Regions from separate parts of the Vibrio sp. 2130-1 genome, predicted to be linked through region 2. Evidence: riboswitches for the same ligand, from Rfam matches in the RefSeq annotation. Region 2 holds a riboswitch; each other region holds the start of a gene.
What was found. Region 2 has a riboswitch for thiamine pyrophosphate ahead of thiC (phosphomethylpyrimidine synthase ThiC). Riboswitches for the same ligand answer to the same signal wherever they lie in the genome.
Positions count from the first base shown of each region.

Region 1: linked by a shared signal. The riboswitch ahead of thiB (thiamine ABC transporter substrate binding subunit) and the one ahead of thiC (phosphomethylpyrimidine synthase ThiC) in region 2 are both predicted to bind thiamine pyrophosphate.
Region 3: linked by a shared signal. The riboswitch ahead of thiD (bifunctional hydroxymethylpyrimidine kinase/phosphomethylpyrimidine kinase) and the one ahead of thiC (phosphomethylpyrimidine synthase ThiC) in region 2 are both predicted to bind thiamine pyrophosphate.

Region 1 is NZ_JAWOUT010000006.1:270,740-281,346, forward strand. Features, by position in the region: gene R7Q09_RS11605 (translocation/assembly module TamB domain-containing protein) at 1-1,051, shown strand, start outside; gene R7Q09_RS11610 (gamma-glutamylcyclotransferase) at 1,096-1,443, shown strand; gene R7Q09_RS11615 (DUF2799 domain-containing protein) at 1,493-1,855, shown strand; gene ppa (inorganic diphosphatase) at 1,929-2,459, opposite strand; gene fbp (class 1 fructose-bisphosphatase) at 2,587-3,603, opposite strand; gene mpl (UDP-N-acetylmuramate:L-alanyl-gamma-D-glutamyl-meso-diaminopimelate ligase) at 3,916-5,274, shown strand; gene R7Q09_RS11635 (flavin prenyltransferase UbiX) at 5,280-5,918, shown strand; TPP riboswitch at 5,956-6,092, shown strand; gene thiB (thiamine ABC transporter substrate binding subunit) at 6,165-7,157, shown strand; gene thiP (thiamine/thiamine pyrophosphate ABC transporter permease ThiP) at 7,199-8,785, shown strand; gene thiQ (thiamine ABC transporter ATP-binding protein) at 8,785-9,489, shown strand; gene R7Q09_RS11655 (LysR family transcriptional regulator) at 9,508-10,455, opposite strand; gene R7Q09_RS11660 (alkene reductase) at 10,548-10,607, shown strand, end outside.
Region 2 is NZ_JAWOUT010000025.1:27,073-37,679, reverse strand. Features, by position in the region: gene R7Q09_RS22840 (multicopper oxidase family protein) at 1-1,086, shown strand, start outside; gene crcB (fluoride efflux transporter CrcB) at 1,210-1,593, shown strand; TPP riboswitch at 1,654-1,752, shown strand; gene thiC (phosphomethylpyrimidine synthase ThiC) at 1,916-3,856, shown strand; gene R7Q09_RS22825 (thiamine phosphate synthase) at 3,856-5,271, shown strand; gene thiF (thiazole biosynthesis adenylyltransferase ThiF) at 5,258-6,031, shown strand; gene thiS (sulfur carrier protein ThiS) at 6,070-6,324, shown strand; gene R7Q09_RS22810 (thiazole synthase) at 6,330-7,097, shown strand; gene thiH (2-iminoacetate synthase ThiH) at 7,132-8,244, shown strand; gene R7Q09_RS22800 (aminopeptidase P family protein) at 8,408-10,198, opposite strand; gene R7Q09_RS22795 (LysR family transcriptional regulator) at 10,402-10,607, opposite strand, start outside.
Region 3 is NZ_JAWOUT010000009.1:205,033-215,639, reverse strand. Features, by position in the region: gene R7Q09_RS15620 (DUF3087 domain-containing protein) at 1-18, opposite strand, end outside; gene trmY (tRNA (pseudouridine(54)-N(1))-methyltransferase TrmY) at 179-778, shown strand; gene R7Q09_RS15610 (TldD/PmbA family protein) at 856-2,199, opposite strand; gene R7Q09_RS15605 (TldD/PmbA family protein) at 2,199-3,584, opposite strand; TPP riboswitch at 3,896-4,003, shown strand; gene thiD (bifunctional hydroxymethylpyrimidine kinase/phosphomethylpyrimidine kinase) at 4,101-4,958, shown strand; gene R7Q09_RS15595 (ABC transporter ATP-binding protein) at 4,948-5,703, shown strand; gene R7Q09_RS15590 (ABC transporter permease) at 5,696-6,496, shown strand; gene R7Q09_RS15585 (ABC transporter substrate-binding protein) at 6,544-7,494, shown strand; gene tenA (thiaminase II) at 7,549-8,217, shown strand; gene thiM (hydroxyethylthiazole kinase) at 8,230-9,021, shown strand; gene thiE (thiamine phosphate synthase) at 9,082-9,696, shown strand; gene R7Q09_RS15565 (phosphatase PAP2 family protein) at 9,879-10,604, shown strand.

The DNA of each region.
Region 1 (10,607 bases), on a different contig from region 2:
AGGCCATCAAGCGGACTTGGATGCCGGAATTTTAACCCCGGATGGTGAGTTGAACGTTACCGGTGATGCCGACTGGCAGGACTTACAGAACTGGCGCACTAAAGCGCGTGTATTTGCTAAAGAGCTCAATGTTGATTTGCCTCCAATGGTAAAAATCAAAGTGGAGCCTGACATGACAATAGATGTGACCCCTCAGCTTGCGAAAATTGAGGGTGATATTAATTTGCCATGGGGCAGAATTGTCGTCGAAGAGCTTCCACCAAGTGCGGTAGGCGTATCGAGTGATACCGTTATTCTCGATAAAAACTTGCAGCCAGTGGACGATGTGGCTGCGATGCCGTTTGATGTGGAAACGAACATCAACATTAAAATTGGTGATGACTTCCAACTTGCCGCTTTTGGTTTAAAAGGTGGGTTGAAAGGGAACCTAAACGTGACACAAAAAGACAAAGGTCCTTTCATCGTTGGTGAAGTGAATGTTGTCGACGGTTCTTATCGTTCGTTTGGTCAGGACTTATTGATTAAAGAAGGTAAGATTCTGATGAATGGTCCACCAGATCAACCTTACTTGTCTATCAAAGCGATTCGTAATCCAGACAATACCCAAGATGATGTCATTGCGGGGGTACAAGTGTCAGGCCCAGCATCTGATCCGAGTATAGAAATTTTCTCAGAGCCCGCGATGAACCAAGCCAATGCACTTTCTTATCTACTTCGTGGTCAAGATATTGATGGTGAAGCCGGTGGTAATGCAATGACGACTACCTTAATTGGTTTAAGCTTGGCGAAGAGTGGTCGTGTGGTTGGTGAAATCGGTGAAGCCTTTGGCGTACAAGATTTACAGCTGGACACTGCTGGGTCGGGCGATGATTCGCAAGTGACGGTGAGTGGTTATATTCTGCCAGGTTTGCAGGTGAAATATGGTGTCGGCATCTTTAACTCCCTAGGTGAGTTCACTGTGCGTTACCGATTGATGCAAGACTTGTATTTAGAAGCAGTATCTGGTGTAGATAGCGCCGTTGACCTACTCTATCAGTTTGAGTTCGATTAAAGTGCTTTAACCTAAGCATACACAGTCATGACTAAGGAGTGGTTATGCAGCATTTGATTTTTGTCTACGGCACGTTACGCAAGGGAGAGTACAACCATCAGTATTTGCGCTCGGCGCAGTTTCTTGGTTTACATGAAACGGATGCTCAATTTGCAATGTATGACTTAGGCCCTTATCCAGCGTTGTCTGATGGGCAACGCTCGATTCAAGGTGAAGTGTACCTGATTGACAGTGAAACCTTATCTGAGCTAGATAGGTTAGAAGATGTGCCAGTGGAATATCGCCGAGAGAGCATCGTTACGCCTTTTGGCCAAGCTTGGATCTACTTATATCAAGATACTGAGCAATTAACCGAAGAAATCGCTTCCGGAGATTGGTGTCAAAAGGTGTGAGCTATACTGACATTATCAATAGCAACGAGCTAAACACTAAGGAGTCACGATGAAAGCATTCGTAATTGGAGTAATGGCGTTGCTTCTTGCTGCATGCGCACAAACAACACTACCGACTTCGAATAATGTGACCGATTGGCAAGTGTTTGGTAGGCAGTCAGCTTTAGATGGATTACGGGAGTTATCTGAGGAGCGAATTGCGAAGCTGGATGATGTTAACCATGCGACGCCAGAACTGATAATGGCTTATCAAGCGGGTTACCAGCAAGGCAAACAAGAGTATTGTGAGCAAAGTGCTTATATGCTCGGTGTTATCGGGCGGCCGTATTTTGGCATTTGTGATGATGTTGACCCCTTCTTTCAACATGACTACGACGCTGGACGAATGTCTTCAGCAGGCGCACCTATCTAGTTGACACAGGTAAGATGAAAGCAAAAGAGCTGCCCTAGAGCAGCTCTTTTTAATTTTGTATCAGCAGTGATGCTTATTTTTTCTGAGCTCGTTCGTAAGATTCTAGGATTTCAGCTTTGGCGGCAGCAACATCTGCCCAACCATCCACTTTCACCCATTTGCCTGCTTCAAGCTCTTTGTAACGCTCAAAGAATTGCGTGATCTGCGCTTTCAATAGTTCTGGGATATCGTCCACATCTTGGATGTGCTCGTACTCTTTCGAGATTTTTGAGTGGGGAACCGCAAACACTTTTGCATCTTCACCCGATTCATCTGTCATCTTCAAAACGCCAACAGGACGGCAGCGAATGACTGAACCTGGCATGAGTGGGTATGGTGTTGGTACCAATACGTCGACTGGGTCGCCATCAAGAGACAGGGTATTGTTCACGTAGCCATAGTTGCATGGGTAGAACATTGGTGCAGACATGAAACGGTCGACAAATACAGCACCAGAGTCTTTATCTACTTCGTACTTGATTGGATCTGCATTTGCAGGAATTTCGATAACGACATAGATATCTTCAGGCAGCGACTTGCCTGCTGGTACATGGTTTAAGCTCATTAGAATATTCCTTTTCATTAACGATGAGTCACACAAAAGCGGCTTCATCTGATGATAAATTCGCGTTTCACTTTAGCGACAAAAACGCGGCAGGTAAACACCTGCCGCGTTGGACAAAGGTCTGAAATTATTCTTCGTCGCGGTGCAGTTCAAGGAACTCTTCAACTTTGCGAACCATGTTCTTCGAACCCACAAAGAAAGGTACACGCTGGTGCAACTCAGTAGGCTTGATGTCCATAATGCGATTCACGCCGTCCGATGCAATGCCGCCAGCTTGCTCAATGAGGAATGCCATAGGGTTACATTCGTAAAGCAGGCGTAGCTTGCCTTGCGGGTGGCTTTGTGTGCTTGGGTAAAGGTAGATACCGCCTTTCAGTAGGTTGCGGTGGAAATCAGCAACCAGCGAGCCAATGTAGCGAGAAGTGTATGGGCGACCGTCTTCTGGCACGTTTTCTTGGCAGTACTTGATGTACTTCTTCACCCCTTGAGGGAAACGAATGTAATTACCTTCGTTGATGGAGTAGATCTTACCATCATCAGGAATCATCATGTTTTCATGAGAAAGACAGAAGCTGCCGATAGATGGGTCGTAAGTAAAGCCGTTTACGCCGTTACCAGTTGTGTATACCAACATGGTGGAGGAGCCGTAAATCACGTAGCCCGCAGCCACTTGTTTGTGACCAGGTTGTAGGAAGTCTTCTTCAGTTGGTGGAGTACCGATTGGAGAAACACGACGGTAAATCGAGAAGATAGTACCAACAGAGACGTTCACATCGATGTTAGAAGAACCATCAAGTGGGTCCATCAATACTACATATTTGGCGTTTTGGTTGAGTTCTTTATTGAACGCAACTGCTTCGTCTTCTTCTTCACTGGCAACGCCACACACTTGATCACGAGCTTCAAGCGCGGCTTTGAACTTATCGTTCGCGTAAACATCGAGCTTTTGCTGATCTTCACCTTGGACATTTTCCGTGCCTACAGCACCAGTGATATCACCGAGACCCGCTGCGTTGATTTCGCGGTTAACGATTTTTGCAGCTAAACGAATGGAGGCTAAAAGGGATGATAGATCACCGCTAGCGTGGGGGAAATCCGCTTGTTTTTCGACAATGAACTCGCCTAGGGTGCGCAGTCCTGACATGGTTAATCCTTACATTTTCATTTCATTGGGGGTAGTGCGCAAGTGAGCATCTCTTTATGGATGTTAAACGATTGCGCTGGATGTAAGTTTAAGTCGCAGATCTTTTTAATGGTAATGAAGTAACTGTTTGAGATCTCAATTTATTTGTAGACTTGTTTGAGGGATTCATCAGTAAGCAAGAGGTTGTACAGTCTGTGTTCAACCTTGTCATATTTGTGAAAGGGACTGCAAGAAGAAGGCTAAAGTCACTCGCTTTTCAGGCGGTAATCGCGATAATGAAAGCATTAAAGAACGCATTACAAGGTTTAGTTTATGCACATTCATATCTTGGGTATCTGTGGCACATTTATGGGCGGCGCTGCGATTTTAGCGCGCCAATTAGGGCATAAAGTCACTGGTTCTGATGCCAACGTTTACCCACCGATGAGCACGTTGCTTGAGTCTCAAGGTATTGAAATTATTGAAGGCTTCGACCCGTCTCAACTCGACCCTCAACCAGACCTTGTTGTGATTGGTAATGCCATGAGCCGTGGCAACCCGTGTGTCGAGCATGTGCTCAACACTAACATGCGTTACACCTCTGGCCCGCAGTGGCTCAACGAGTTTTTGCTGCATGATCGGTGGGTATTGGCGGTATCGGGTACACATGGGAAAACGACTACGTCGAGCATGCTTGCTTGGATACTTGAAGATTGTGGTTATCAACCGGGTTTCTTAGTCGGTGGGGTACTCGGTAACTTCGGAGTGTCTGCTCGTTTGGGTGAAAGCATGTTTTTTGTCGTTGAAGCGGACGAATATGACAGTGCTTTTTTCGATAAGCGTTCTAAGTTTGTGCATTACCATCCTCGCACTTTAATCATGAACAATCTTGAGTTTGATCATGCTGATATCTTCGATGATCTAGAAGCGATCAAGCGCCAATTCCATCATTTAGTGCGAACGGTTCCCGGCAATGGCTTAATCTTAGCTCCGAAGCAAGACCAAGCTTTGGCGGATGTATTCGAGCGTGGTTGCTGGACAGAAAAGCAGTTTTCAGGTGTTGATGGCGACTGGCAAGCGCACAAATTAGTGCTTGATGGCTCAAAATTTGACGTTGCGTTGCAAGGCGAGAAGGTTGGTACCGTCGAATGGAATTTGGTGGGTGACCACAATGTGGATAATGCGCTGATGGCAATCGCTGCTGCACGACATGTTGGAGTCACTCCGGATCTTGCTTGCCAGGCATTAGGGCGTTTCATCAATACCAAGCGCCGTTTAGAGCTGAAAGGTGAAGAACAAGGTGTGACGGTTTACGATGATTTTGCGCATCACCCAACGGCAATTGAACTTACTGTCGGTGGTTTGCGTAACAAGGTAGGTGAAAAACGCATCCTTGCTGTGTTGGAGCCGCGTTCTGCCACCATGAAGCGAGGTGTACACAAAAACACACTTGCAGAGTCACTACACAGTGCAGATGAAGTCTTCTTGTTCCAGCCAGATAATATCGAGTGGTCTGTGCAAGACATTGCCGACCAATGCACACAGCCAGCGTTTGTCGATGCGGATATAGATAACTTTGTAGCCAAGATCGTCGAACGTGCGCGACCAGGTGACCAAATTCTAGTCATGAGTAACGGTGGCTTTGGTGGTATTCACGGAAAACTTCTTGAGCAGTTAAAACAAAAAGCCTGATTGATATGCAAAACAAAACACAACCCTCTCATAAAAAAGCCATCACGTTGGCATTAACGGGTGCTTCTGGTGCTCCCTACGGCCTTCGTCTTTTAGAATGCTTGGTTGCGGCGGATTATCATGTCTACGTTCTGATTTCTTCGGCGGCTCGTGTTGTGATGGCAACCGAGCATAATCTTAAGTTGCCAAGTGGCCCAGAAGCGGCGCAGCAAGCATTGGTAGAGCACCTGAACTGCAATCCAAATAACATCACCGTTTGCGGTAAAGACGATTGGTTCTCGCCGGTTGCGTCTGGTTCTGCTGCACCTAAGCAAATGGTGGTTTGCCCATGCTCTGCGGGAAGCGTTGCGGCCATAGCACATGGTATGTCGGACAACTTGATCGAACGGGCCGCTGATGTAGTAATGAAAGAGCGCGGGCAGCTGTTGCTCGTGGTTCGCGAAACGCCATTTTCAACGCTACATCTGGAGAACATGCACAAGCTATCGCAAATGGGCGTCACCATCATGCCAGCGGCTCCGGGTTTCTACCATCAGCCAAAGAGCATTGAAGACTTAGTGGATTTTATGGTGGCGAGAATTCTCGACCACTTAGGTATTGAGCAAGGTTTAGTGCCTCGTTGGGGTTATGACCAGCGTTCGTGAGCTGATTGTGTAACCACTCAAATACCTTTACAATCCATCCAACTCATCGGGGAGCAAACCCATTTAGCATTGAGTCAATCAATGCATTGGGGCGCTGAGACCTAAGTGTTTAACTAGGGACCCGTATTACCTGAACCAGATAATGCTGGCGTAGGAATTGAGTCTGGATATTGGAAGTCCTTAATAGCCGCCTCAAACCCTGTGCCGCTCAACTTATTTCTCTGAAATACTCATGGAGAGCGAGCAGTGAAACCCACTCTAAATCTGATTGCCCTAGCTGCAATTACTTCAACTTCAGCGTTTGCTGCTGAAAACCCATTAACTATTTATACCTACGATTCTTTTGCCGCAGATTGGGGGCCGGGTCCTAAAATCGAGCAAGCTTTTGAAGCAAAATGTGGCTGTGACGTTAACTTCGTAGCGTTGGACGATGGTGTGTCGATTCTGAATCGTCTTCGTCTTGAAGGCGGTAATAGCAAAGCGGACATCGTATTAGGTTTGGATAACAATCTGATGGCAGAAGCGAAGAAAACCGGTCTGCTTGCCGAGCACAATGTAGATACGTCCAATACAGTGTTACCAAACGGTTGGAGTGACACGACGTTTGTACCGTACGATTACGGCTACTTCGCGTTTGTGTACAACAAAGAGAAACTGGCTAATCCGCCGAAAAGCATGAAAGAGCTGGTGGAAACGCGCGACGATCTGAAAGTGATTTACCAAGATCCGCGGACTTCAACGCCGGGCCAAGGCTTAATGCTATGGATGAAATCTATTTATGGCGACGATGTGACGCAAGCGTGGCAGAAGCTAGCGAGCAAAACCGTAACGGTCACGAAAGGTTGGTCTGAGGCGTATTCTATGTTCCTCAATGGTGAGTCCGATTTAGTGCTTTCTTACACCACTTCACCTGCGTACCACTTAATTGCGGAAAACGATTCGAAGTTTGCTACGGCGAATTTTGCTGAAGGCCACTACATGCAAGTTGAAGTAGCCGCCAAAGTGAAAGGGGCAAAAAACTCAGAACTTGCTGATCAATTTATGAGTTTCATTTTAAGTGATGAGTTCCAATCGGCGATGCCAACGGGTAACTGGATGTACCCAGTCACTGACGTTGAGTTACCTAAAGGTTTTGAAACTTTGAGTGTTCCAAGCAAGTCGTTGAGCTTTAGTGCTGATGAAGTGGCAAAAATGCGTAAGTCTTGGATTCGCGAATGGCAAAGCGCATTGACGTTTTAGCTGACGTTTCCATCCTCATCTGAATGAGATAGGTTTTACCTTTGAATTCTGTTCCAAAAATAGGTTTAGGGGTCGCGATGATCATCGCGACCTTTGTTATTTCTGCCCTAGGTGCTTTGATTGTTCAAGCCCCTTCACTTGATGTGTCTGTGGTATGGGGCGACCCGTACTATCAACATGTCACCAAGTTCAGTTTCTACCAAGCGTTTCTTTCCACATTGCTCAGTGTTGGCTTTGCCATTCCAGTAGCGCACGCACTTTCGCGTCGCCAATTTATTGGTAAATCATTACTGCTTAAGCTGTTTGCATCGACACTGGTTTTGCCGGTTTTGGTTGGTGTTTTTGGGCTGTTAGCGATTTATGGCAACAGTGGTTTGTTGGCGCAGTGGTTGCAAAGTTTCGACACTAAACTGCCATTCTCTATTTACGGTTTGAACGGCATTTTACTCGCCCATGTGTTCTTTAATTTACCTTACGCGGCACGATTGCTTCTGCAAGCCTTGGAGTCTATTCCTGCCGAGCAGCATAAGCTTTGCGCGCATCTTGGGATGAGCCATTGGGATAAGTTTCGCTGGGTAGAATGGCCGCGTTTAAGGCAGCAGCTTCCCCACGTTTGTGGGTTGGTGTTTATGTTGTGCTTTACCAGTTTTGCCACTGTAATGGCGTTGGGGGGCGGGCCAAAATCCACCACCATTGAATTGGCCATTTACCAAGCGATTAAGTTTGATTTTGATTTACAAGCTGGGGCGTTATTGGCGCTGTGGCAGATGCTGTTATGTGGACTGCTTGCTATTGGAGTGCAGAAGTTAACAAGGCCTGTTTCTATCAGTGCTGGAAGCACATCGGTACAGCAATATTTAACGAAGGATCATGGGTGGTCAAAAGCTTGGGATAGCTTTTGGATCATAGGTGCCTTTTTACTGGTAATACCGCCGTTATTGATGGTGTTACTGAGTGGCATCAACCAACAAGTTTGGACTGTATTAACCGATGAGCGTTTTTGGTCTGCGCTATTGAACTCCCTCAAAGTCGCCTGTGTCGCTAGCGCGCTTGCGGTCGCTGCAGGGGTGTCCATACTATTGACCAGTCGCCGTTGGCGGTTGCAGTACAAAAACACGCGAGCCGATCAGATTGAGTTAATCGGCACCGTTATTTTGGTGACTCCAGGTCTGGTGATTAGCACCGGTTTATTCTTACTACTGCGCGCATTTACCGATGTTTTTAGCTTGGCATTTTTTGTCGTGATTTTGGTGAACGGTTTAATGGCTTTGCCTTACGTGATCAAAACGCTAGCGCAGCCAATGCTGCACATTGAACAACAGTATCAGTATGTATGTGCCAGCTTAGGCATGCGTGGCTGGCAACGGTTTAAAGTGGTGGAGTGGCAGGCGCTACGCAAGCCGTTTGCACATGCGTTTGCGATCAGCTTTATGTTTGCAATAGGGGATTTAAGTGCCATAGCACTGTTTGGTGGACAAGAGTTTCGTACCTTACCTCTGTATTTGTTCCAGTTGCTTGGCAGTTATCAGATGGACGCAGCTGCGGTGGTATCGGTGACCCTATTGTTGTTGAGTGTGGGCTGTTTTGCCTTGATTGAGAAAGTATTGAAAACGAAGGAGAGAGCGTAATGTTAGTGTTGGATGATGTGCAGTACACCTACCAACGTGAACTGTTTCGTTTTGACTTAACGATTGAGCAAGGACAGATTGTATCGCTGATGGGACCAAGTGGGGCAGGGAAGTCAACCTTGCTGGCGTTGGTGGCAGGATTCATCCATCCTGACCGTGGTGATATTTGTGTTGATGGTGAGTCCATTGTGCGTAAAGAGCCTTATCTGCGTCCGTTCTCTATGTTGTTCCAAGAGCACAATTTGTTTGCTCACTTATCGGTGCGTGACAACATCGGTTTGGGCTTACACCCAGGGCTAAAGCTTACGGTGGACCAAAATCGTCAGATTGAACAAGCCGCGCAGCAAGTTGGTGTTGCAGAGTACCTCGACCGTTTGCCAGAGCATCTTTCTGGTGGCCAGCGTCAACGTGTTGCCTTAGCGCGTTGTTTTGTTCAGCCTCATCCCATGTGGCTGTTGGATGAGCCGTTCTCGGCGCTTGATCCGGTGTTGCGTGAAGAGATGCTGAGCTTGGTAAAAAAACTGGCAGCAGAGCGGGGAATAACCGTATTGATGGTCACGCACCATTTAAGCGATGCCAAAGCGATTGCCAGCCACTTTGTGTTTGTGGCGGATGGTAAAGTGGAAGCCGCGGGTGATATGTCTGCATTGAGTGAACAGCATGCTAGTGAGAAGCTTGCGGCATTTATCCGAGCCGCATGCTAGTGCCTGATAGTTGCTAGGTCATGCTTCTCCGCAACACAAACCATGCCTAGGGCCAAATTCAAATTGAGATCTTAAGCTCATGATATGGTCAATCATTGCTTGTACGCGCCGTGGGCGGTTTGCTCCAGGACGATAGACTAGATAAATAGGCATTGGTACCGTGTGCCATTGCGGCAACACTCTGACTAAGGTGCCACTTTCTAGCTCTTGCGTCATGTTTTGCACAGGTAAGTTAGCGATGCCTAGTCCTTTAAGTGCGCCTTTTAATATTGCTTCTACAGTTGTACTTGAGAAGTTACTGGTTATTGAAACATTGACGGTATTATCGTGTGAGATCAGCGTCCAAGGCCCTATTTCTGAAACATATTGATACCTCAAACAGTTGTGTTTTGTCAGGTCTTCTGGCGTTTCAGGTACGCCGAACTCAGCTAAATACTCAGGGCTAGCAGCCAGGACTCGAGTCGTATAGCCTAATTTTTTTGCGATCAATCGATCATCAACTATCTGACCGACTCGAATTGCCATATCAAAGCCGTGTGAAAACAGATCAACAAAATCGTTCGATGCTTCTAACGCAATTTGTACTTTTGGCCATTGTTTTAAAAATGGCAAAAAGATGTGTTCCGCCATATACGCATCCAACGCTGGTGGCGCGGAAATACGCAGCCGGCCTTGGATCTGTTGTTCCATCTCCAGTACGTCATGGCCAATTGAGTGGAATTCCTCAACTAAGCTTGCAGCACGCTCTAAAACCATTTGGCCAGCTTCGGTGATCACTAACTTTCGGGTTGTGCGCTCTAGGAGTTTGGCTTCAAAGTGTTGTTCGAGTTTGGTTATGGCTTTACTAACAGTAGATTTCGGTAGGTTTAACTCCAGCGCGCACTTGGTTAAGCTCAGTAGTCGACAGCTTGTGACAAAGATAGAAAGCGTTCTAAAGTCAATTGTTTCTAAATTGCGAACAATCACTTTCAATTATCCATATTGTTTCAATATTAATCTGATTATAGTCTGGCACCTCATCCTTAGCCATCAAGTTATTGTCATTTGAGGTAAACAACATGTCCAACTCTGTAGACTTATTTTCTCCTATCGAACTCGGTCAATTAGCATTAGATAAC
Region 2 (10,607 bases):
ATTGAAATGGATGGTGTCCCTTTCTTGAGCCAGCAGCCTATCATGCCAGGTGAAACATTCGTTTATGAATTTACACCACCAGATGCGGGCACATTTTGGTATCACCCACATATGAATAGTGTGAAGCAGCTTGGTATGGGCTTAGTCGGGCTAATTGTCGTTGAAGAGGCAGAGCCGGTTCAGTTTGATGAAGAGCATGAAGTCGTCCTCAAGCATTGGCATTTAGACAAACTAGGTCAGTGGAAGAACCTTATGGTGCCGCGCTTGAGCGCTCGTATGGGGACTCCCGGAGAGTGGAGTAGCGTCAATGGTGTGCATGAACCTGTTTATACGCTGAAGCAGAATGCCACTACGCGATTAAGAATTGCTAATGTCGATAATACCATTACTTACCCGATCGCTATTGAAGGTGCAGAGGCTTGGGTTATTGCTATTGATGGTAATCCTGTTAAAGCGCCTTATAAGCTCACTCAGCACAAAATTGGTCCGGGAATGAGGTTAGATATCGGATTGATTGCTCCGAAGGCTGGAACACGTGTTTATGTGCGTCAAATGAAAGGACGCTTCCCATTCCCTTTGTGCGAGTTTGACGTTGTTGAGTCTGACTTGCCGAGCAACCAGAAACTGCCTTTATTACCTCTCAACCCTGTGCCAGCTCTCGATTTGAAAAATGCAGAGCAAATCGATTATGTGTTTGAGTGGGAGGGGGCGATCACTCCTGCTGATAAATCGGGCAAAGCGATACCTAAGTTCTGGCTGATGAACAAACGGGCTTGGGAGGGAATGAGCAAAGATAATATTCCAGCGCCGCTTTCAACATTGGAGATGGGAAAAACCTATATCTTCAACCTAAAGAACGTCACCCAATATCATCATCCTATTCATCTTCATGGACACACATTTACGGTTCTTGAGTTAGATGGCAAAAAACTCGACGAACCGTTTCATACCGATACGGTCTTGCTTGGAAATAACGGCAGTGCGAAAGCGGCATTTGTTGCAGATAACCCAGGACGTTGGATGTACCATTGTCATGTGATCGAACACATGAAGACGGGTTTGATGGGTTACATCGAAGTAAAGTGACTCCTGTAACTTTTAAAATCTTGATAAGTTTTAAGCGCTATACTTTGCTGAATTCTAAGATTGTATAATCACTATTGCCGTAAATTTGATTACAATGTCGCCATTAACTTTTCTGGGGGAATTATGGGACAACTATCCGTTTTGGGTTTTATTGCATTGGGTGGTGCATTTGGTGCATGTTCTCGTTACTTAATTTCTGAACTTTGTGTCATTTTATTGGGGCGTGGTTTTCCATATGGTACGTTAACCGTTAACGTTGTTGGCTCATTTATGATGGGCTTATTGATAGCAGCTTTCGATAATGAACTTTTGGCAACGGAACCTTGGCGACAAGTGATTGGCTTGGGTTTTTTAGGGGCACTAACGACGTTTTCCACCTTCTCGATGGATAATGTGTTGCTTATGCAGCAGGGCGCTTTCTTTAAGATGGGGTTGAACGTATTGTTGAATGTCGTGTTAAGTATTTCAGCTGCGTGGATAGGCTTTCAATTATTGATGCGCAGCTAGCAAAGTAGTTAAAAGTTGAACAGGTCGGCTTGGTTTCACCAAGCCGTTTTTATATACTGACATCACTTGTCGGAGTGCCATAAGGCTGAGACCGTTAATTCGGGATCCGTTGAACCTGATCAGATTAGAATCTGCGAAGGGAACAAGAGAAGATATTCACACCGGAGTTCTTTCTGGTTGATCTATCAAAAGTCGAATGTTGTTACAGGCAAATATCGTAAGCTTTAACTAGCCTTAATTTGACTCCTCTTGTCGCATCTATCCGCCAAGCATTTTTATCCAATTACTTTTTATCTAGTATAACAAAGCAAGGAAAAATGCTATGTCGAGTCGCAAACAAGCGAGACTGGAAGCAAAACAGTTCATTGATACACTCTCGGTACAACCGTACCCCAATTCAAGCAAAGTCTACGTAGAAGGCTCACGTCCAGATATTCGTGTGCCAATGCGTGAAATATCACTCGCTGATAGCCTTATTGGAGGCACAAAAGAAGCGCCTATTTTCGAGCCTAATGAGCCAGTACGCGTTTACGATACCTCGGGTGTATACACAGATCCAGAGCACACCATAGACCTCTATAGCGGCTTACCTAAGCTGAGAGAAGGGTGGATTGAAGAGCGTGCCGATACTGAGCTACTTGATGAAGTAAGCTCGGTGTACACCAAAGAACGCTTAGAAGACGAAACACTAGACGATCTTCGTTACGGTAATCTACCACGTATTCGACGTGCCAAAGATGGCCATTGTGTGACCCAATTGCACTATGCTCGCAAAGGTATTATTACCCCAGAAATGGAATATATCGCGCTGCGTGAAAACATGGGGCGTGCCAAGTATCGCGATGAAGTGCTGAATCAACAGCATCCGGGTCAAAGCTTTGGTGCGAACCTACCAAAGGACATTACTGCAGAGTTTGTGCGTAAAGAAGTCGCCGAAGGTCGCGCTATTATCCCTTCTAATATCAACCACCCAGAATCCGAACCAATGATCATTGGGCGTAACTTTTTGGTCAAAGTGAACGCCAACATCGGTAACTCATCGGTCACTTCTTCGATTGAAGAAGAAGTAGAGAAACTAGTGTGGGCGACGCGCTGGGGTGGCGATACCGTTATGGATCTCTCTACTGGACGCAATATTCACGAAACTCGCGAGTGGATTCTACGTAACAGTCCGGTTCCGATCGGTACCGTGCCAATGTACCAAGCGCTTGAGAAAGTGAACGGTGTTGCGGAAAACCTTAACTGGGAAGTGATGCGCGATACCCTGATTGAGCAAGCAGAGCAGGGCGTTGACTACTTTACTATCCATGCCGGTTTACTACTTCGTTATGTGCCAATGACTGCAAAACGCGTTACTGGCATCGTCTCTCGTGGTGGTTCTATCATCGCGAAATGGTGTTTAGCGCATCACCAAGAAAGCTTCTTATATACCCACTTCCGAGAGATCTGTGAAATCTGTGCTAAGTATGATGTGGCACTTTCTCTCGGTGATGGTCTGCGTCCTGGCTCGGTGGCCGATGCTAACGACGAAGCGCAATTTGCAGAGCTTCGTACCCTTGGTGAGTTAACCAAGATAGCGTGGGAATATGACGTACAGGTGATTATCGAAGGTCCTGGTCATGTTCCAATGCACATGATCAAAGAGAATATGGAAGAGCAGTTGGAGCACTGTCATGAAGCTCCTTTCTATACGCTTGGTCCGCTCACGACAGACGTCGCTCCTGGTTACGACCATATTACTTCAGGCATTGGCGCAGCCATGATTGGTTGGTATGGCTGTGCGATGCTTTGCTACGTAACTCCGAAAGAGCATCTTGGCTTACCAAACAAAGAAGATGTGAAAGTAGGAATGATCACTTATAAGCTTGCTGCGCACGCCGCTGATTTAGCGAAGGGACACCCAGGCGCACAAGTGCGTGATAACGCGCTTTCTAAAGCTCGCTTCGAGTTCCGCTGGGAAGACCAATTCAACTTATCACTCGACCCTGATACCGCACGCGCTTTCCATGACGAAACCTTGCCTCAAGAGTCTGGAAAAGTTGCCCACTTCTGTTCGATGTGCGGGCCAAAGTTCTGCTCGATGAAGATCTCGCAAGAGGTTCGAGAGTATGCGAAAGACACAGAGCAAGTTGCTGCGGACCAAGCTATCTCAATCAAAATGCTGGATGACCCTCTTGAGGGGATGCGTCAGAAATCGCAAGAATTTAGAGAGTCAGGTTCTGAGCTATACCACCCAGCAGCACATGCCGAGGTAAGTGACTAATGAGCAAAATCCTTATTCCGTCATCATTGATTGAACTGACAGGTTTAGTTCAGCAATGTTTGTTGTTGGCGAAAGAACAGGGTTTTAGCATCGAAGACATTGAGTTGGGTGTGAGCCCAACTCAATCTATTCAGCTTGTTCGCGACCAACAGAACACACGCATAACGACAGATCTTATTGATGGTTATGATTCTGAGCATGAGAGTTCATTTGTGCTCTATTACCGCTCTGCTTTATCGGTAGAAGCGTGCGCTAAGCAACCGTCGAAAGCGATTCATATTGGCATTGCTGATACGCAGGTATCCGATGAAAAGGAGAAAGTGCTTCAGCTTGATATCTGGCGTCACCCAATTAACAACGAAGTGAGAGCGCTTTCCATTGAGTCCAAATTCAACGCAATGTTCGATCCCGAACATCACCTTGCTTGGATAGTAACGCTGACAGTACTCGATTTTCCTATCGAAGATGCGTTAACACTTGCTCGAGGAATGCTAACTCTACAAGCGAATGTTTCACGTGAAACACTGTTGAATGACAACCTTGACGAGGTTCAATCAACTCAGTGGGCTGACCAATTTGATGATTTCCCCACACCTGTACTGGAGGATAACCGACTAGGTATTCAAGTTGGTTGGTCTGCACAAGGCGAGAGCGTTAGCTTTCCAACTCTAACTAAGCAAAGTCTAGGGCTCTATCCAGTCGTTGATGATGTTGCTTGGATTGAGCGTCTACTGCCACTAGGCATCGACACTATTCAACTGCGAATCAAGAACCCACAACAAGCCGATTTAGAACAACAGATCATTCGAGCAATTGAGCTGGGTCGTCAGTATCAAGCACAAGTGTTCATCAATGACTATTGGCAGTTGGCAATCAAGCATGGCGCTTATGGCGTTCACCTAGGACAAGAAGACATAGAAGAATCGAATTTGGCTCAGCTAACTAAAGCCGGCATTCGTCTTGGTCTTTCTACTCATGGTTATTATGAGCTACTGCGCATCGTACAAATTCATCCTAGTTACATCGCGCTAGGACATATTTTCCCAACCTCCACTAAACAGATGCCATCGAAACCACAAGGTTTGGTGCGCTTGGAACTGTATCAAAAGCTGATTGATAGCATTCCTTATGGAAACACAGAGTTGGTTTTCCTTCCCGCAAAAGAGAAAGCAGGTAGTGACTATGTGCTTGGCTTTCCGACGGTCGCGATTGGTGGCATTGACCAATCTAATGCAGACCAAGTTTGGCAAACGGGTGTTTCTAGTTTGGCGGTTGTGCGTGCTATTACGTTGGCAGAATCACCTCAGTCCGTTATCGAGTTTTTTGCACAACTGATGAAGGAAAGACAACTAACGTTTACTGAGCAGAATAGTGAATTGGCGGATACCAAGAGAGGCGAGCATGCTCACGGATAAGCAGTTCCTTCGCTATCAACGCCAAGTCGCTCTGCCTGAAATTGCTGAAAGTGGGCAAGAGCGCTTGAGCAAATCGCATGTGCTGATCATCGGTTGTGGTGGGTTAGGGAGCGCAGCGAGTTTGTACTTGGCATCAGCGGGTGTTGGTAAATTGGTTGTGGTTGATGACGATGAAGTTGATAGCAGTAACCTACAGCGTCAGATCATTTATCGTGAACAAGACCTCCAAGTTGCGAAAACAAAAGCGACTGTAAAGCAACTCAATGAACTTAATTCTATGGTCCAAGTTCGTGCTCTCAATAAGCGATTAGACAAAGCACAGCTCCAGCTTGAGGTGATGCTGGCGGATGTGGTGCTCGACTGCACCGATAACATGCCAACGCGCCAGCTCATTAACCAAGTTTGTTTCGAACAAAATACGCCGCTCATCTCGGCGGCAGCAATTGGTTGGCAAGGGCAATTCGCTGTCTTTGATTACCAAATACCAAGTGAACAAGAATCGCAGAGTAAAGCCTGTTATCGCTGTTTGTATCCGTTCGACGAATTACCGCAAACGCAAAAGTGCAGTGAGAGCGGTGTCGTCGGTCCGGTGGTGGGTACACTTGGCAACTACCAAGCGATAGCGGCAATTCAAAAACTGGCGACGGGAAAGTTTCATGTCGAGACTGCCAAGTTACACCTGTTCGATGGATTGAAGCTGCAATGGCAAACCATGGCGATAAGTAAAGATAAACAGTGCCAAGTGTGTGCTCAGATTTAGCTTACGAGTAATGGGCAGAATTAAGAGAGTTGGAAGCAATGACGTTATCAGAACAACAAACAACACAAATGACAGCTGCTGACTTAGATGTGATCACTATTGTCATCAATGACCAGTCACATCAAGTTGCCAGTGAGTCAAATCTACAGCAAATCATTAGTCAATTTGCGCTGCCTGAAATGGGCTGCGTTTTTGCAATTAATAACAATGTTGTGCCGCGCAGTGAGTGGGCTAGCACAGTTCTTTCACAGGGAGATAGCATCTCTTTGTTTCAAGCGATCGCAGGGGGTTAAAGTCGATGCTTAAAATTGGTGATAAACAATTCGAATCAAGACTGTTCACGGGAACAGGGAAGTTTGCCAACAGCCGATTAATGGCAGAAGCGATTCAAGTATCGGGTTCTCAACTTGCGACCATGGCGTTGAAGCGTGTGGATGTGAACGACCAACAAGACGATATTATGCTGCCGTTAGTACAAGCGGGTGTGAACTTATTGCCGAACACCTCAGGTGCAAAGAATGCTAAAGATGCTGTGTTTGCAGCACAATTGGCGAGAGAAGCGTTGGGTACTAACTGGTTAAAACTAGAAATTCATCCAGACCCGAAGTACTTGATGCCCGATCCAATTGAGACACTAGCAGCCGCTGAGCAACTGGTTCGTGAGGGTTTCATTGTCCTGCCTTATTGTCATGCTGACCCGGTTCTGTGTAAACGATTGGAAGAAGTAGGCTGTGCTGCAGTCATGCCATTAGGTGCGCCGATCGGTTCTAACAAAGGGATAGTTTCTCACGATTTCCTAGAGATCATCATCGACCAAGCTAATGTTCCTGTCGTTGTTGATGCGGGTATTGGTGCTCCTTCACATGCCGCGCGTGCGATGGAAATGGGCGCGGATGCCGTGCTCGTCAATACAGCGATTGCAGCTTCGAGCGATCCCGTTGCGATGGCGAAGGCATTTAAGTTGGCGGTAGAGTCCGGGCGTATGGCTTATGAAGCTGGACTTGCCGGTAAGGTTTCTCATGCGGTTGCGTCGAGTCCACTGACGTCATTCCTAGATGAACTTTAGTCCTAGATTGGTTTAGCTATTAAGCGAGGAAAGCATGAGCTTCGTTGAACAATTTAAGCAGCTTAATTGGGATGATATTTCGATGTCGATCTACGCGAAAACGGCACAAGATGTCGAGCGGGCATTGAATAAACCCAAACGTGATTTGGAAGACTTTAAAGCGCTAATTTCACCAGCGGCTGAAGCGTACTTAGAGCAAATGGCGCAGCTGTCATATTCGGCAACTCGTAAGCGCTTTGGTAATACCATGTCGCTTTACATTCCATTATACCTCTCTAACTTGTGTGCCAATGCTTGTACTTATTGTGGCTTCTCCATGGAGAACAGAATCAAGCGTCGTACTTTGAATAGGGACGAAGTGGCTGCAGAAGTTGAAGCCATTAAACGCATGAAGTTTGATAGCGTATTGCTGGTGACTGGTGAACACGAAACCAAAGTGGGCATGAAATACTTTCGCGAAATGGTGCCGATGATTAAGAAGCGCTTTAACTATTTAGCGATGGAAGTGCAGCCACTTGATCAAGACGAATACGCTGAACTCAAGACATTGGGTTTAGATGCGGTGATGGTTTATCAAGAAACGTATCATCCTTCGACGTATGCCGAGCACCATTTGCGTGGCAATAAGGTGGATTTCGAATACCGATTGGATACACCCGATCGTCTTGCAAAAGCAGGCATCGATAAGATCGGTATTGGTGCTTTGATAGGATTGGAAGAGTGGCGTACCGATTGCTTTTATGTGGCTGCGCACTTGGACTATCTTGAGCGCACGTATTGGCAGACTCGTTACTCAATTTCTTTCCCACGTTTACGTCCTTGTGAGGGCGCGCTCCAACCAAAATCAGTCATGACGGATAAGCAGCTTGTGCAGTTGATTTGCGCTTATCGCTTGTTGAATCCAGAAGTGGAGTTGTCATTATCGACTCGTGAATCACCGAAGTTCAGAGACAATGCATTACCGTTAGGTATCACCAGTATGTCTGCTGCATCGAAAACTCAGCCGGGTGGGTATGCGATGGATGATGTTGAACTCGAGCAGTTTGAGATCAGTGATGAGCGAAGTGCTGGTTCTGTGGAAGAGATGATTCGAGCCAAAGGTTTTGACCCTGTATGGCGAGATTGGCACTCAGCGTATTCTGGTTAAGTAGCAAAGAAAGCCACTGGTCATCGTTATGTTTCACGTGAAACATAGGCAAAAAAAGAGGGTTGATGCAAAACATCAACCCTCTACTTTTTTCTAGCTTCTAGCTTCTAGCTTCTAGCTTCTAGCTTCTAGCTTCTAGCTTCTAGCTTCTAGCTTCTAGCTTCTAGCTGTGTGCTACTGGTAGCGTTGCTTGACGAAGCCACTCTTTCACATCACCTTCAACCAGCGGGCTGATCTCATCCCACACTTTCTGATGGTAATCATTCAGCCAAGCAAGTTCTGGACGAGTTAGCATATCAACGTTGATGTTGCGCTTGTCGATTGGGCAACGTGTTAGCGACTCAAATGACAGAACAGGGAAGTCACCGTTAGTTGGGGTTTCAACAACAAGCTCTAGGTTCTCGATACGGATACCAAACGCATCTGCACGGTAGTAACCTGGCTCGTTGGATAGCACCATACCTTCTGTTAGAGGCACGTCGATTTGCTTCTTAGAAATGCTAGCCGGACCTTCATGAACACTTAGAAAGTGACCAACACCGTGACCAGTACCGTGATCGTAATCGTAGCCTTCCGCCCATAGGTGTTGACGAGCTAGCGTATCGATTTGGTAACCACGTGTGCCTTTCGGGAAACGTGCACGAGCAACACCGATGTGACCTTTTAGTGCGAGAGTGAATTGTTTAATCATCTCTTGTGAAGGCTGACCGATCGCAATTGTACGTGTGATGTCTGTTGTGCCATCTAGGTACTGACCACCTGAATCCACTAGGTAAAGCGTGTTCAGTTCTAGCTTGCCAGGTTCAGGTTGGTTCTCGTGGTTGTAGTGACACATCGCTGCGTTGCCGCCTGCTGCCGAAATAGTATCGAAGCTAAGGTCCATAAGCGTTGGGTCTTCGCTACGGAACGCTTCCAGTTTGTCTGCCAGCGTCGCTTCATCATGCAGATTACCTGCAACGACTTCTGCATCTAACCAAGATAGGAACTTGCTCATCGCCACGCCATCACGGATATGACATGCTTTCATGCCTGCGATTTCAACTGCGTTCTTCGCTGCTTTTGGCATTAGGCATGAGTCAGCTTTACTCACCACTGATGCGCCAGCATTTTGAAGAACCAACTTAAACCATGCGTTACTTGTCGCAGGGTCAACCAATACATTCTTGCCAGTTAGAGTTTCTAGCCGTGCTTGCAATGCTTCTGGGTGATGAACTGTTACGCCAGAACCAACGTGAGCGTCAAACTCAGCAGGTAGGCGAGTTGGATCTAGGAAATATTCCACGCTTGAATCTGAATGCAGAATCGCGTGAGAAAGCAGAACTGGTAGACGTGATACATCTAGACCACGAACGTTGAGCAACCAACAGATAGAATCAAGTGCTGTGATTACTGCGCTGTCTGCGCCGGCTTTTTTCACTAGCTCTGCGATTTCTTGACGTTTGCTTTCACTTGATTGTCCAACCGCTTCTGTTGCCATTAGGCGAACATCAGAAACCACAGGAGCAGGGCGGTCGTGCCACAGCTCATCAATTGGGTTGCTGGCGAGAATCTTAAGCTCAAGTGCGCCTGCAAGTTTTGCTTGTGCCATGTCTAGCCAAGCAGAGTTGTGCATGCGAGGGTCGATTGCCACAGACGCGCCATTTGCAAGATGGTCTTTAATCCAATCTAGTGCAGGCTCTTCAATCAAGTGACGGTATTCGAATAGATCAGCAGGAACCTGCTTTGTTACTTGTACTGTGTAGCGACCATCAACAAAGATAGCGGCTTTGTCTTTGGTGATTACCGCAGCACCAGCAGAACCAGTAAAGCCAGTTAGCCAATGTAAACGCTCGTTGTGCGCTGGTACGTATTCACCCAAGTACTCGTCTTCATGAGGGACAAGTAGGGCATCAATATTATGTTGTGCTAGCCATTCGCGAATTGCATTCACGCGGCTTTGGGTATCGTTGTGCATCTGTGTTATTCCTTCAAATTACCGCTCCTTCATGCTCAGGTGTGGGAGCTGTTTCCATCTGCTTCATGCAGTTTACGATTCCATTGAGGTTCGCAATCACTTCAATAGAGTCGGAGTACAACTAGGCCATAGATGAGCCAAAAAGGACTACGACAGTTAAGCTACTCATTTTAGCCGCTAAGCGCAAATTGAGTGCGGTGTTTTTATCTAAGGTGATCGGTTTTTTGTGTGATCATCGTACGTAGCCAGCCTAATGCAGGGTCGTTTTCTCTATCTCGGTGCCAGAATAAAGTGTAAGCCATAGGTGGGAATTCTAACGGTAGTGGCAGCACGACCAAATCAAGCTGTTTGGCCGCAAGTTGCACAAAATGACTTGGCGCAGTAAAGATAAAGTCGGTGTATGAACATA
Region 3 (10,607 bases), on a different contig from region 2:
TATCTGTTTGATTTCCATATACCACTCCTAACAGGGTTGCCTCCTATTCTAACCAGCACACCCAGCTCCACAATCGAAGCTTTGTAAGTAAGTTCACATTTGCTATTAAACTCGCATCCCTTCCCTGCTTGGGTATATACTTCCGCGCATTCACTCTTCCTATATAGAGGCTAAATTCATGCGCTCTTTTGTTTTACGAGCTCGCGCGGCGCCAACCACCAGCAAAGCACTGTTAGAAGGTGTTGGTAATGAAGCGCATACAGAGATTCTTGCTCATACCATGATGAACACGATGTTCGTTGCTCAATCACACCGTGAAGATGTGGTTGTTCACTTGGTTTTAGAAAGCACAAAAGATTTCTCACGCACCATTACTATTCGCTCCAACGACATCACCAACATTGGCGGCTTCCATGAGTCAACCTTGATTGCAGCAGTGGCTCGCGCTTTGGATGCTTCGGTTGGTATGGGTAAAGAGCAACTTCGTGAAGTCGAACCTGGTATTACCGTTCGTACAGTGAGCTTTGAACGCCTAGTACAAGAACTGGCAGAAGATCACCAACTATATATGCTGGATAAGAAAGGCGAATTTGTTCGTGATGCAGAAATTGGTGAAAACCCATGTTTCTTGCTAACTGACCATATACCGATGCCGAAGAAGTCGTTCAACAGCTTAAAGCGCCTTGGCACAGAGAAGATCAGCTTAGGTCCTAAGATGCTTTTCGCTTCTCAGTGTGTAGTATTGATCCACAATGAGTTGGACATACGCGAATTCTAGTTATTCGCGCACACGTTGCTAGATAATGAAAGAGGACTCTATTGAGTCCTCTTATTGTTTCTATAGTAATGCTAAGTTTACTTACCACCAATGCTCAAACGAGCAAAACGAACGTCTGGCGAGAAGAAAGTTCGGCTATCGTTAATTAGCTGAGTATCACCTACTGCCTCAACTTCTTGCAGCATATTGTAGAAGTTACCCGCTACCGTGATCCCACGAACTGGTTGAATGCGCTTACCATCACGGCACAAGAAACCACTCGCGCCAAATGAGAAATCACCACTCACTGCATCCGCACCAGAATGGACACCTTGAAGTTCGACTAACTCTAGGTACTCACCCGCTTTTACTTCTGACGCACTGCTGTTACCCGTCGCAATCACTTTGTGATTCGCTGATACGTCTAGGCTCGATTTTGCACCGCGAGCGGCACTTGCTGTCGAGACTGCGCCCAAGTAACTTGCGGTCTGGCTGTTGTGTAGCAAGGTTTTCAACTCACCATTAGCAATCATGACATTATCTTGAGTAGCGAAGCCTTCACTATCAAAACTCGCGATTGCCATACCATTTGGCATGTAAGCCGTATCAGTAAAGGTAATCAAATCACTCGCAACACGTTGACCAAGCTTGTCACCCAGTGGCGTAATGCCTTTCATCGCGCTTACGCCAGAGAAAGCACTGCCGAAAGCACCGAATAAACTTGCTAGCGCATTGATGTGGAAGATAGCAGGGTAGTTACCCGTAGCAACCGGTGCGCCTTCAAGAAGATCGCGAGCAAGGTTGTAGCCACCTTCGATACAGTAAGCTGGATTCAACTCATAAAAACGGCGACCCAGTGACATTCTACCCGCCATTGACTGTTTGCCGTCTTTTTCAAACAAGGTATACGCGTAACAAGTGAACGAGCGCTCGAAGTGTTGACACAATGTGCCTTGAGTATTGGCAATGATCAGTTGTGTTTCGCCATCGCTGTAACCATTGTAAGGTGCGCTAGAGGCGTGAGGCAGAGCTACTACACCTTGCTCAAGTGCGAGAGACAGTTCGATTTTTTCGTCAACAGAAGTTGTATCTTCTTGCGCAATCTCAGCAACATCAGTCGCGATTTGGCTGTTCACGCAGCTAATAGTCTGATGTTCATCTTGCTTGGAAAAGCGAGCGCTTTGCAGTGCGTTGGTCAGCATCAAATCTAAGCTTGGTTGCTCTAACGACTCAGAATAGCTTGTTGCAACGCGCGCATCTTTCACAACACGAACACCCAGAACTTGGCTTGAGCTTACTTTGTACTCATCCAGCTTTCCTTGGTTCGCTTTCAGAGAAAAGCTGCTGTTGCGGTTTACAATGACGTCCGCTTCTGCACCTTGGCGTTTTGCTTCTGATAGGACGTAATCAACCGCATTAAGAAGTTGTTGTTCTTGGCTCATTAGTTACCGCCTCCTACCAGAATGTTATCGACTTTCAGCGTTGGCTGACCGACTGTTGTTGGCACTGAACCACTCACGGAACCACACATGCCCGGCGCAAGTGCCATGTCTTTGCCGACCATGCTGATTTCTTTCAACACTTTTGGACCCGTGCTGATCAGCGTTGCTGTTTTCAGAGGCTTGGTGATTTTGCCATTTTCAATGAGGTAGGCTTCACGAACAGCAAAGTTAAACTCCCCCGTACCCGGTTGAACAGAGCCACCGCCCATCTTCTTCGCATAGATACCACGTTCGATGCCTGCCAGCATGTCATTAAGTGAATGCTCGCCCTCTTCGATAAAGGTGTTACGCATGCGCGAGGTTGGTGCGAACTTGTAGTTTTGACGACGACCAGAACCCGTAGGCTCATAACCTGTCTTCATGCCACCCATTTTATCGACCATAAAGCTGGTTAGCTTACCGTCTTTGATCAATTGGGTGCGCTGAGTCTTCATGCCTTCGTCATCAACATGAATCGAGCCCCATTCGTTGGTCATGGTGCCATCATCGACTGCATTCACCGCGGTGTGAGCAACCATTTCGCCCATCTTGTCGTGGAATACTGATGCTTTCTTCGCAACCGAAGTGGTTTCTAGCAAGTGACCACACGCTTCATGGAAGATAACGCCGCCAAAGCCGTTACCAATTACCACTGGCATTTCACCCGATGGACAAGCATCAGCGCCAAGTTTTACCAACGCTTGTTGCGCGATAGTTTGACCTAGCTCTTTCGCATCAAGCTGTTCACTGAACTCCCAGCCAGCAAGAGCACCAGGACCTTCCATACCAGAAGACTGCTCATTACCTTTTTGAGCGACAGTATTACCAGCAACTCTGATGTAGTGACGAGTATCGTCAACGTGTAGACCTTCTGAATTGAAGATAGACACTTGCTGTTCGCGCTGAAGCACGCTGCCAATAAACTGGCTGATATGCTCACTCTCAGCACGTGCGGCTTGGTCAACTTTCAATAGAAACGCGATTTTTGAATCTAGGTTAGCATCCTTACTTAGTGGCATGCGGCAACCATGTTGGATTGGGTAGCGGTTCAAATTCAAAGAACCCGCTGACGCGATTTGCTCACGCTTGTCTTTTGCAGCAAGCAGCGAGGTTACGCGCTTTAGTTCGGCTTCATCTGTGCTGTTGGTGTAACCGTAAAGCACCTTATGACCGAAAAAAAGACGAATACCGATACCAAAATCGATACCCGAGTTAACCTTATCCACTTCACCAGATGCGATCTGGACAGTGTTGGTTTGGTGATGTTCAACGAATAGTTCAGCGAAATCAGCCCCCAAAAAGAGCGCATGATCGATCACTGACTTCGCTGTTACAGAATTAAGCATGAAGTCTCCTTGCTCGATGATCGTCTTAGCCATCCTAATTAACTGTGAAAAAGTTCAACAAAGTTAAATTGGCAACACGTTAAATTTTAACAGTTTTTTAACCTTGTTTTGTGCTAATCCTTGCTTAACGAGACCACGATTATTTATTAAATATTCCAGGTTCTGCTCATTCACCAGAGCGTTGCACTAGTAAATTCCACCCAGCAAACCATTTAGGTGCTTACTTTATCACTCACCTCGCATAATTGAATACTCATTATAATTACGCTCAAAAAACGTATCCCTTCCGCAATGGTCCTGCTATCATCCGAACGAAATAGTCGGGGGGCCACACGACAAGTGTTGGCTGAGATCGAAATTCGAGACCCGTTGAACCTGATTCAGTTAGCACTGACGTAGGGAACTATGCACACTTTGCCTTTCGTCGCCCCTCTTAGGTAAGCGATAGCGATCGAAAAATCGATCTATCTGCAACGGTCAAAGTCAGTTCCTATACGTCTTGTAGTAGGAGCGACCATGACGCAGCAATCACAACCTCATTCACATCACACGCCAGCCTTGCCTACCCCTATCGTATTGACCATCGCGGGCTCAGACAGTGGCGGCGGCGCAGGTATTCAAGCCGACATCAAAGCGATGTCCGCAACCGGCAGTTTTGCTTGCTCGGTAATCACGGCGATTACTTCGCAAAATACCCAAGGCGTTTCTGCGATTTTCCCCATTCCTCTCGACCATGTAGAGAGCCAACTTGATGCAGTATTTACCGACCTCAACATCGTTGCAGTCAAAGTGGGCATGCTGGCCGATTCCAACATCATCAAAGTCGTTGCTGACAAAATTAAACAATACCAGCCAAAACACCTCGTGATTGACCCTGTAATGGTGGCCACCAGCGGCGATCTATTACTAGAGCAGTCAGCAATCAGCACTTTAAAAGAAGAATTGATTCCGCTCGCAGACATCATTACCCCTAACCTACCCGAAGGCGCAGCATTGACGGGTAAGCCAGTGCCTCAATCAGAGTCTGAAATGAACGATATGATTACCGAGCTTCGTGCGCTTGGAGCCAAAGCTATTCTGCTCAAAGGCGGTCACCTTGAAGAAAATGAAAACAGCAACGATCTGCTTATCATGCAAGACAGTGCCGAGTTAATCAGCGCTAAACGCTTTCCAACCAAAAACACCCATGGCACAGGCTGCACGCTGTCTTCTGCTATCGCGTCTTATCTTGGACAAGGCAACAATCTGCACAAAGCGGTGCACCTTGGTAAGCAGTACATCAGCCAAGCTATCGCGCACGCTGATGAATTGGATGTCGGTAAAGGTCACGGCCCTGTGAACCACTTTTTTGCGGGTCATACTTATGTTCGCTAACGCGATTGGCATTCAGCTTTCCGATGCTAGCCTGCGATACAAAGATAGCCAAACACCGACTTTAGCAGGAATGAACATGACCATTCCCGTCGGTATATGGACGGTATTACTCGGACGAAGTGGCTGCGGGAAAACGACGATCCTTCGTTATCTAGCTGGGTTGTTAGACGACAAAGTCGAATGGCATGGTGAATTAACCACCACGGATGGCATTGCCTTGCACGAACGTATTGCCTACATGGCACAACAAGACTTGTTGCTACCATGGCTAAATGTGTTAGACAACGTCTGCCTCAGCACTCGGTTTTCTCAAGAACAAGCACCAGAGCAAAATAAACAACGCGCACTGACTTTACTAAACCAAGTAGGACTCGCCGATTACGCTGATGCTAAGCCTGCTCAGCTCTCTGGGGGCATGAGACAGCGCGTTGCCCTTGCTCGCACTCTGATGCAAGACAAGCCTCTAGTTCTGATGGATGAGCCTTTCTCTGCACTGGACGCGGTTACTCGTCATAAGTTGCAAACCTTGTCTGCCGAATTACTGAAAGATAAGACGGTTGTTCTGATTACCCACGACCCACAAGAAGCGGTGCGATTAGCTCACCAACTCTATGTGTTGCAAGGCACACCTGCGCAAGCTCAGCACTTGGTCGTTCCAGACTCCAAGCCGCCCCGAGCTCTCGATGGAGAGTGCGCGGCGCTACAACAAGCGATTTTGGATCAATTGGAGAAAGACTATGAGTGATATGACTCAGTACAACTCCGTTTCGGCACGCATTAGTAAAAAAGAACGCGTGACCCATCCGGCTCTGCGCTTGGTCATTAGCACAGCGGTGATCTTGGGATTGTGGCAGTTGGTTGTTGTGGTATTCGACATGCCAAGCTTCATCTTACCTTCACCAATTGAAGTGCTGGATAGATTGGTCACTCGTTACGATGTCTTGCTCAAACATACTTGGGTTACCGCGCAAGAGATCTTACTTGGCTTGGCGCTTGGATTATCGATGGGTTTGCTGTTCGCATTGCAAATGCTGATGTTCGAGCCGCTCAAGCGCTGGTTACTGCCCATTCTGATTGCTAGCCAAGCGATCCCTGTGTTCGCCATCGCGCCAGTGCTCATGCTTTGGCTGGGTTACGGCATTGCATCAAAAGTAGTCATGGCGGCAATCATCATCTTTTTCCCCGTCACGACATGTTGCTATGACGGTTTGCGCAATACACCAACAGGTTACCTCGACCTTGCCAAGACCATGGGCGCCTCTAAATGGCAGTTACTTCGTCATATTCAATTGCCAGCCGCACTACCAACTTTAGCTTCAGGTATTCGTGTTGCCGTCGTTATTGCGCCGATTGGAGCAGTGGTCGGTGAGTGGGTAGGTTCAAGTGAAGGCTTGGGTTATCTGATGCTCCAAGCCAACGCTCGCATGATCATTGATGAGATGTTTGCGGCGCTGTTTATCCTCGCCGTGCTGTCTATCGCACTCTACTTCATCACCGATAAATTATTGAAAAAAGCCATCCCTTGGGAAAGTAAGTAATTACAGAAAATAACCAAAGAAAATTGGGAAAGAAAAGGAAGAACCCCGTGAATAAAAACAAACTTATGAGCGCTGCTGCTCTACTCGCTTCAGTGGTATCAACCAACGTGCTTGCTGCTGAAAAAGAGATGACACTGATGTTGGATTGGTTCGTCAACCCAAATCATGGTCCTATCGTGATTGCCAAAGAGCGTGGTTACTTCAAAGAACAAGGTTTGAAGGTCAACATTCAAGAGCCTGCTGATCCAAGCACACCACCTAAGTTGGTCGCGGCGGGTAAAGTCGACATGGCGATCTCTTACCAACCAAGCCTGACCATCGATGTCGCGGCTGGTTTGCCACTAATCCGCTCTGCGACTTTGATTGCTACGCCACTCAACACGCTGATGGTGTTGGACAACGGTAAGAATGAAAACCTTGGCGACTTAAAAGGCAAGAAGATCGGTATTGCGATCGCCGGCAACGAAGAAGCGACAATCGGCACCATGCTTGCGCAAGAGAACGTGAAGTTTTCTGACGTACAAATCATCAACGTAGGTTGGGCGCTGTCTTCGTCTCTTGCGTCTGGCAAAGTGGATGCGATTTGGGGCGGTCTACGTAACTTCGAAACCAACCAACTGGCACTAGAAGGTTATAAAGCTAAAGCCTTCTTCCCTGAAGAACACGGAGTACCAGCGTATGACGAGTTAGTCTTCGTAGCCAATGCAAAAACCTACGACAAAGAAGCCATCAAGGCATTCAACAAAGCACTAGAGCAAGCGACCACTTACATCGTTAACCATCCAAAAGAGTCGTGGAAAGAGTTTGTGGCTTATTCACCAGACACACTCAACAACGAGCTTAACCAACGCGCTTGGAACGACACACTAACTCGTTTCGCTCTTCGTCCATCTGCAGTAGATCTGAAACGCTACGATGATTACGCCGAGTTTATGTATTCACAAAAAATCATCGAAACACTGCCAAAAGCGAAAGATTACGTACCGAATTTTGACTAATTCTACTGACCTTAGGATCTAAGCCTAGGGTCTTTTGATAACGAGATACCCATAATGAAATACCAAGATTTGATCGACGCTTGCCGCCAAGATTGGCAAGAATACACCGAGCATGCTTTCGTGCAGCAATTGGCGCAGGGCACTCTGGCTCAGCCTTGTTTTCTGCATTACCTAAAGCAGGATTTTCTTTTCCTAAAACAGTACGCACGAGCTTACGCATTAGCGATCTACAAAGCGCGTACTTTGGATGACATGCGCCGCGCGCTCCCAAGCGTACATGCATTGCTAGATTCTGAAATCGCCCATCACGTGACTTACTGTGAGCAATGGGGGCTGACGGAATCCGACCTAGAAAACGAGCCAGAAGATTTCGGCACTGTGGCTTACACCCGCTACGTATTGGATGCTGGCATGACGGGCGATCTTGTTGATCTATACGCGGCACTAGCGCCATGCTCCATCGGTTATGCCGTAATCGGTAAGATGCTGATTGAAGATGAAAAGACAGTAATCGAAGGCAACCCATATGCAAGTTGGATCAACCTCTACGGTGGTGAGGAATTCCAATCTGGTGTCGCAAAAGGGGCAGAACACTTTAATCAGTTGCTAGCAGAAATTGATATCAACAGCCAGCGCGGTCAAAACCTGATTCAGGTATTCAAAACCGCAACGCGTATGGAAGTAGCATTCTGGCAACAAGGTCTGAACGCTCAGCAAGATTAATCGGAGAGTCTCATGTTAATTGAACAAATCACCCAAGCATTAACCGCAGTACGCCAGCAAAAGCCTTTAGTCGTCAACATCACTAACTACGTGGTGATGAACAACACGGCAAACGCGCTATTAGCTATCGGCGCTTCTCCAATCATGGCGCACTCCAAGCAGGAAATGGCAGAGATGATGTCGTTCGCGGGTTCACTGGTTATCAACATTGGTACCCTAGACAGCGTTTGGACACCACGTATGAGCTATGCCGTAGAGCAAGCCAATGCCAATGGTAAAATCGTTGTACTCGACCCTGTCGGTTGCGGAGCAAGCTCACTACGTACAGAGACATCACGTGAAATCGCACGCCTTGCAGACAAACTCATCATTCGTGGTAACGCTTCAGAAATCATCGCTCTCGCTGGCGAGCAAGCACAAAGCAAAGGCGTTGATGCGTTAGACAGCAGCGACGCAGCACTTGGCGCAGCCAACTTCTTAGTCGCAGAGTATGGTGCAAGTGTAGTGATTTCTGGCGAGACTGATTACATCGTCACGAAAGAGCAAACCGTCCAGTTGAATAATGGTCACGAGATGATGCCTTACGTAACCGGAATGGGCTGTACACTAACGGCACTGACGGGTGCTTTCGCTGCTGTTGGTGATCACTCCGGACTTGCTGCGGCGGCGGTACTGGGCGTTGTTGGCGAGATTGCATCGGAACAAGCTCGTGGTCCAGGCAGCCTGCAAATGAACTTGTTGGATGAGCTTTACCAGTTGGATGAAGAAACGCTAGCAAAACGCCTAAAACTGCAAGTGAGCTAAGCTTTGCTCTAATAAATACCGGCCTCTCATTCCATCTAGGAGAGGCCCAAAGGAAACACAATGAACGCCTATCGTTTATATTTGGTCACCGACGACCAACAAGATTTAGCCACACTAAAGCGTGTTGTGAGAAAAGCCGTGAAAGGTGGCGTGACCATGGTACAAGTCCGCGAAAAACACGGCGATGTGCGTGCGTTTATCGAACGAGCTCAAGCCATAAAGACTATCCTTGAAGGCACTGGCGTCCCATTAATCATCAATGATCGTGTTGATGTTGCCCTTGCCGTCGATGCCGATGGTGTTCACCTCGGGCAGTCAGACATGCCAGCAGAGATCGCTCGTCAATTGATTGGCCCAAACAAGATTCTCGGCTTATCGATTGAGACTGAAGAGCAGCTGGCAGAGGCGGATTCTCTGCCCATTGATTACATCGGCTTGAGTGCCATCTTCGCTACGCCGACCAAAACCAACACCAAAAAACACTGGGGTATTGATGGTTTGAAGATGGCGTTGAACACCACGTCCTTACCAATCGTCGCGATTGGTGGCATCAACGAAACCAACATTCCTGCCCTGAGTGCGACAGGTGTACATGGTTTGGCTTTGGTTTCTGCCATTTGTCATGCAGAAAACCCAACCAAAGCAGCAGAGTACTTACTTTCTCTGATGGATTAAGACCCCAACGCTTAAGGATGAGCGCCTTTACCCTCCGGATAAATGTCATCAATTCATCACTCAACCTTCATTCTCTCGTCAAATTGACAGAGCGTTGATAAGTTTTTCACGCCAGATAACGTAAGATAAGCCCCTTATTTTAACGTGGTTGAATAACCCTCAATAAAAACAAAACGCTCTCAATGAAAACCAAAAAATATGGATTGATGATGCTCGCCTTGTTTGTTCTTGGCATCATCCCAATGTCGCTGTTTGGCTCTTATCACAATCTCACTTCACAAGTGCCTGAAAGTCTGGGTATTACTTTTACTTTGCTCACAGATTCTGCTGGTAGCAAAGGCTTTTTAATTACGTTAACACTGCTACTGCTTTCTTTATTTCGCTTTAAACCAAGTCGCATTGAGTGGATACAAAAACTCTCAATGTTAGGGTTGTTACTGGTGATTGGTTTTGCCAGCAAAACGGGGCTAAAACTGATGACAGAAAGCCCGCGTCCCTACACGGAATTGCTCGCAGCAGAACAATTGATTGAGCACCCAGACGCGTTTTATCAGTTGGATACAAAGCAGCAAGCCAACGTAATTAACCAGATTTCTGAACACGTCAGTGATTGGCGAACGCGCCATTGGCAAGGCGAAAAAGACTATTCTTTCCCATCCGGCCATACGATTTTCGTTTCGATTTGTTTGGCTTTCTTTGGCGGGTTGTTCTTACAGAACAAGTGCTATATCTCTGCACTGTCATTATGGATGTGGGGAATGAGCGTCGCATATAGCCGCTTATGGCTGGGTATGCATCGCCCTGAAGATTTAATAGGCTCAGTCTTGTTTGTCGCGATTGTATTTACTTTACTCCCGACATTTCAGATTAAGAAACAGATGCCGTTTGTTTCTCTTGCTTCGCGCTAATGT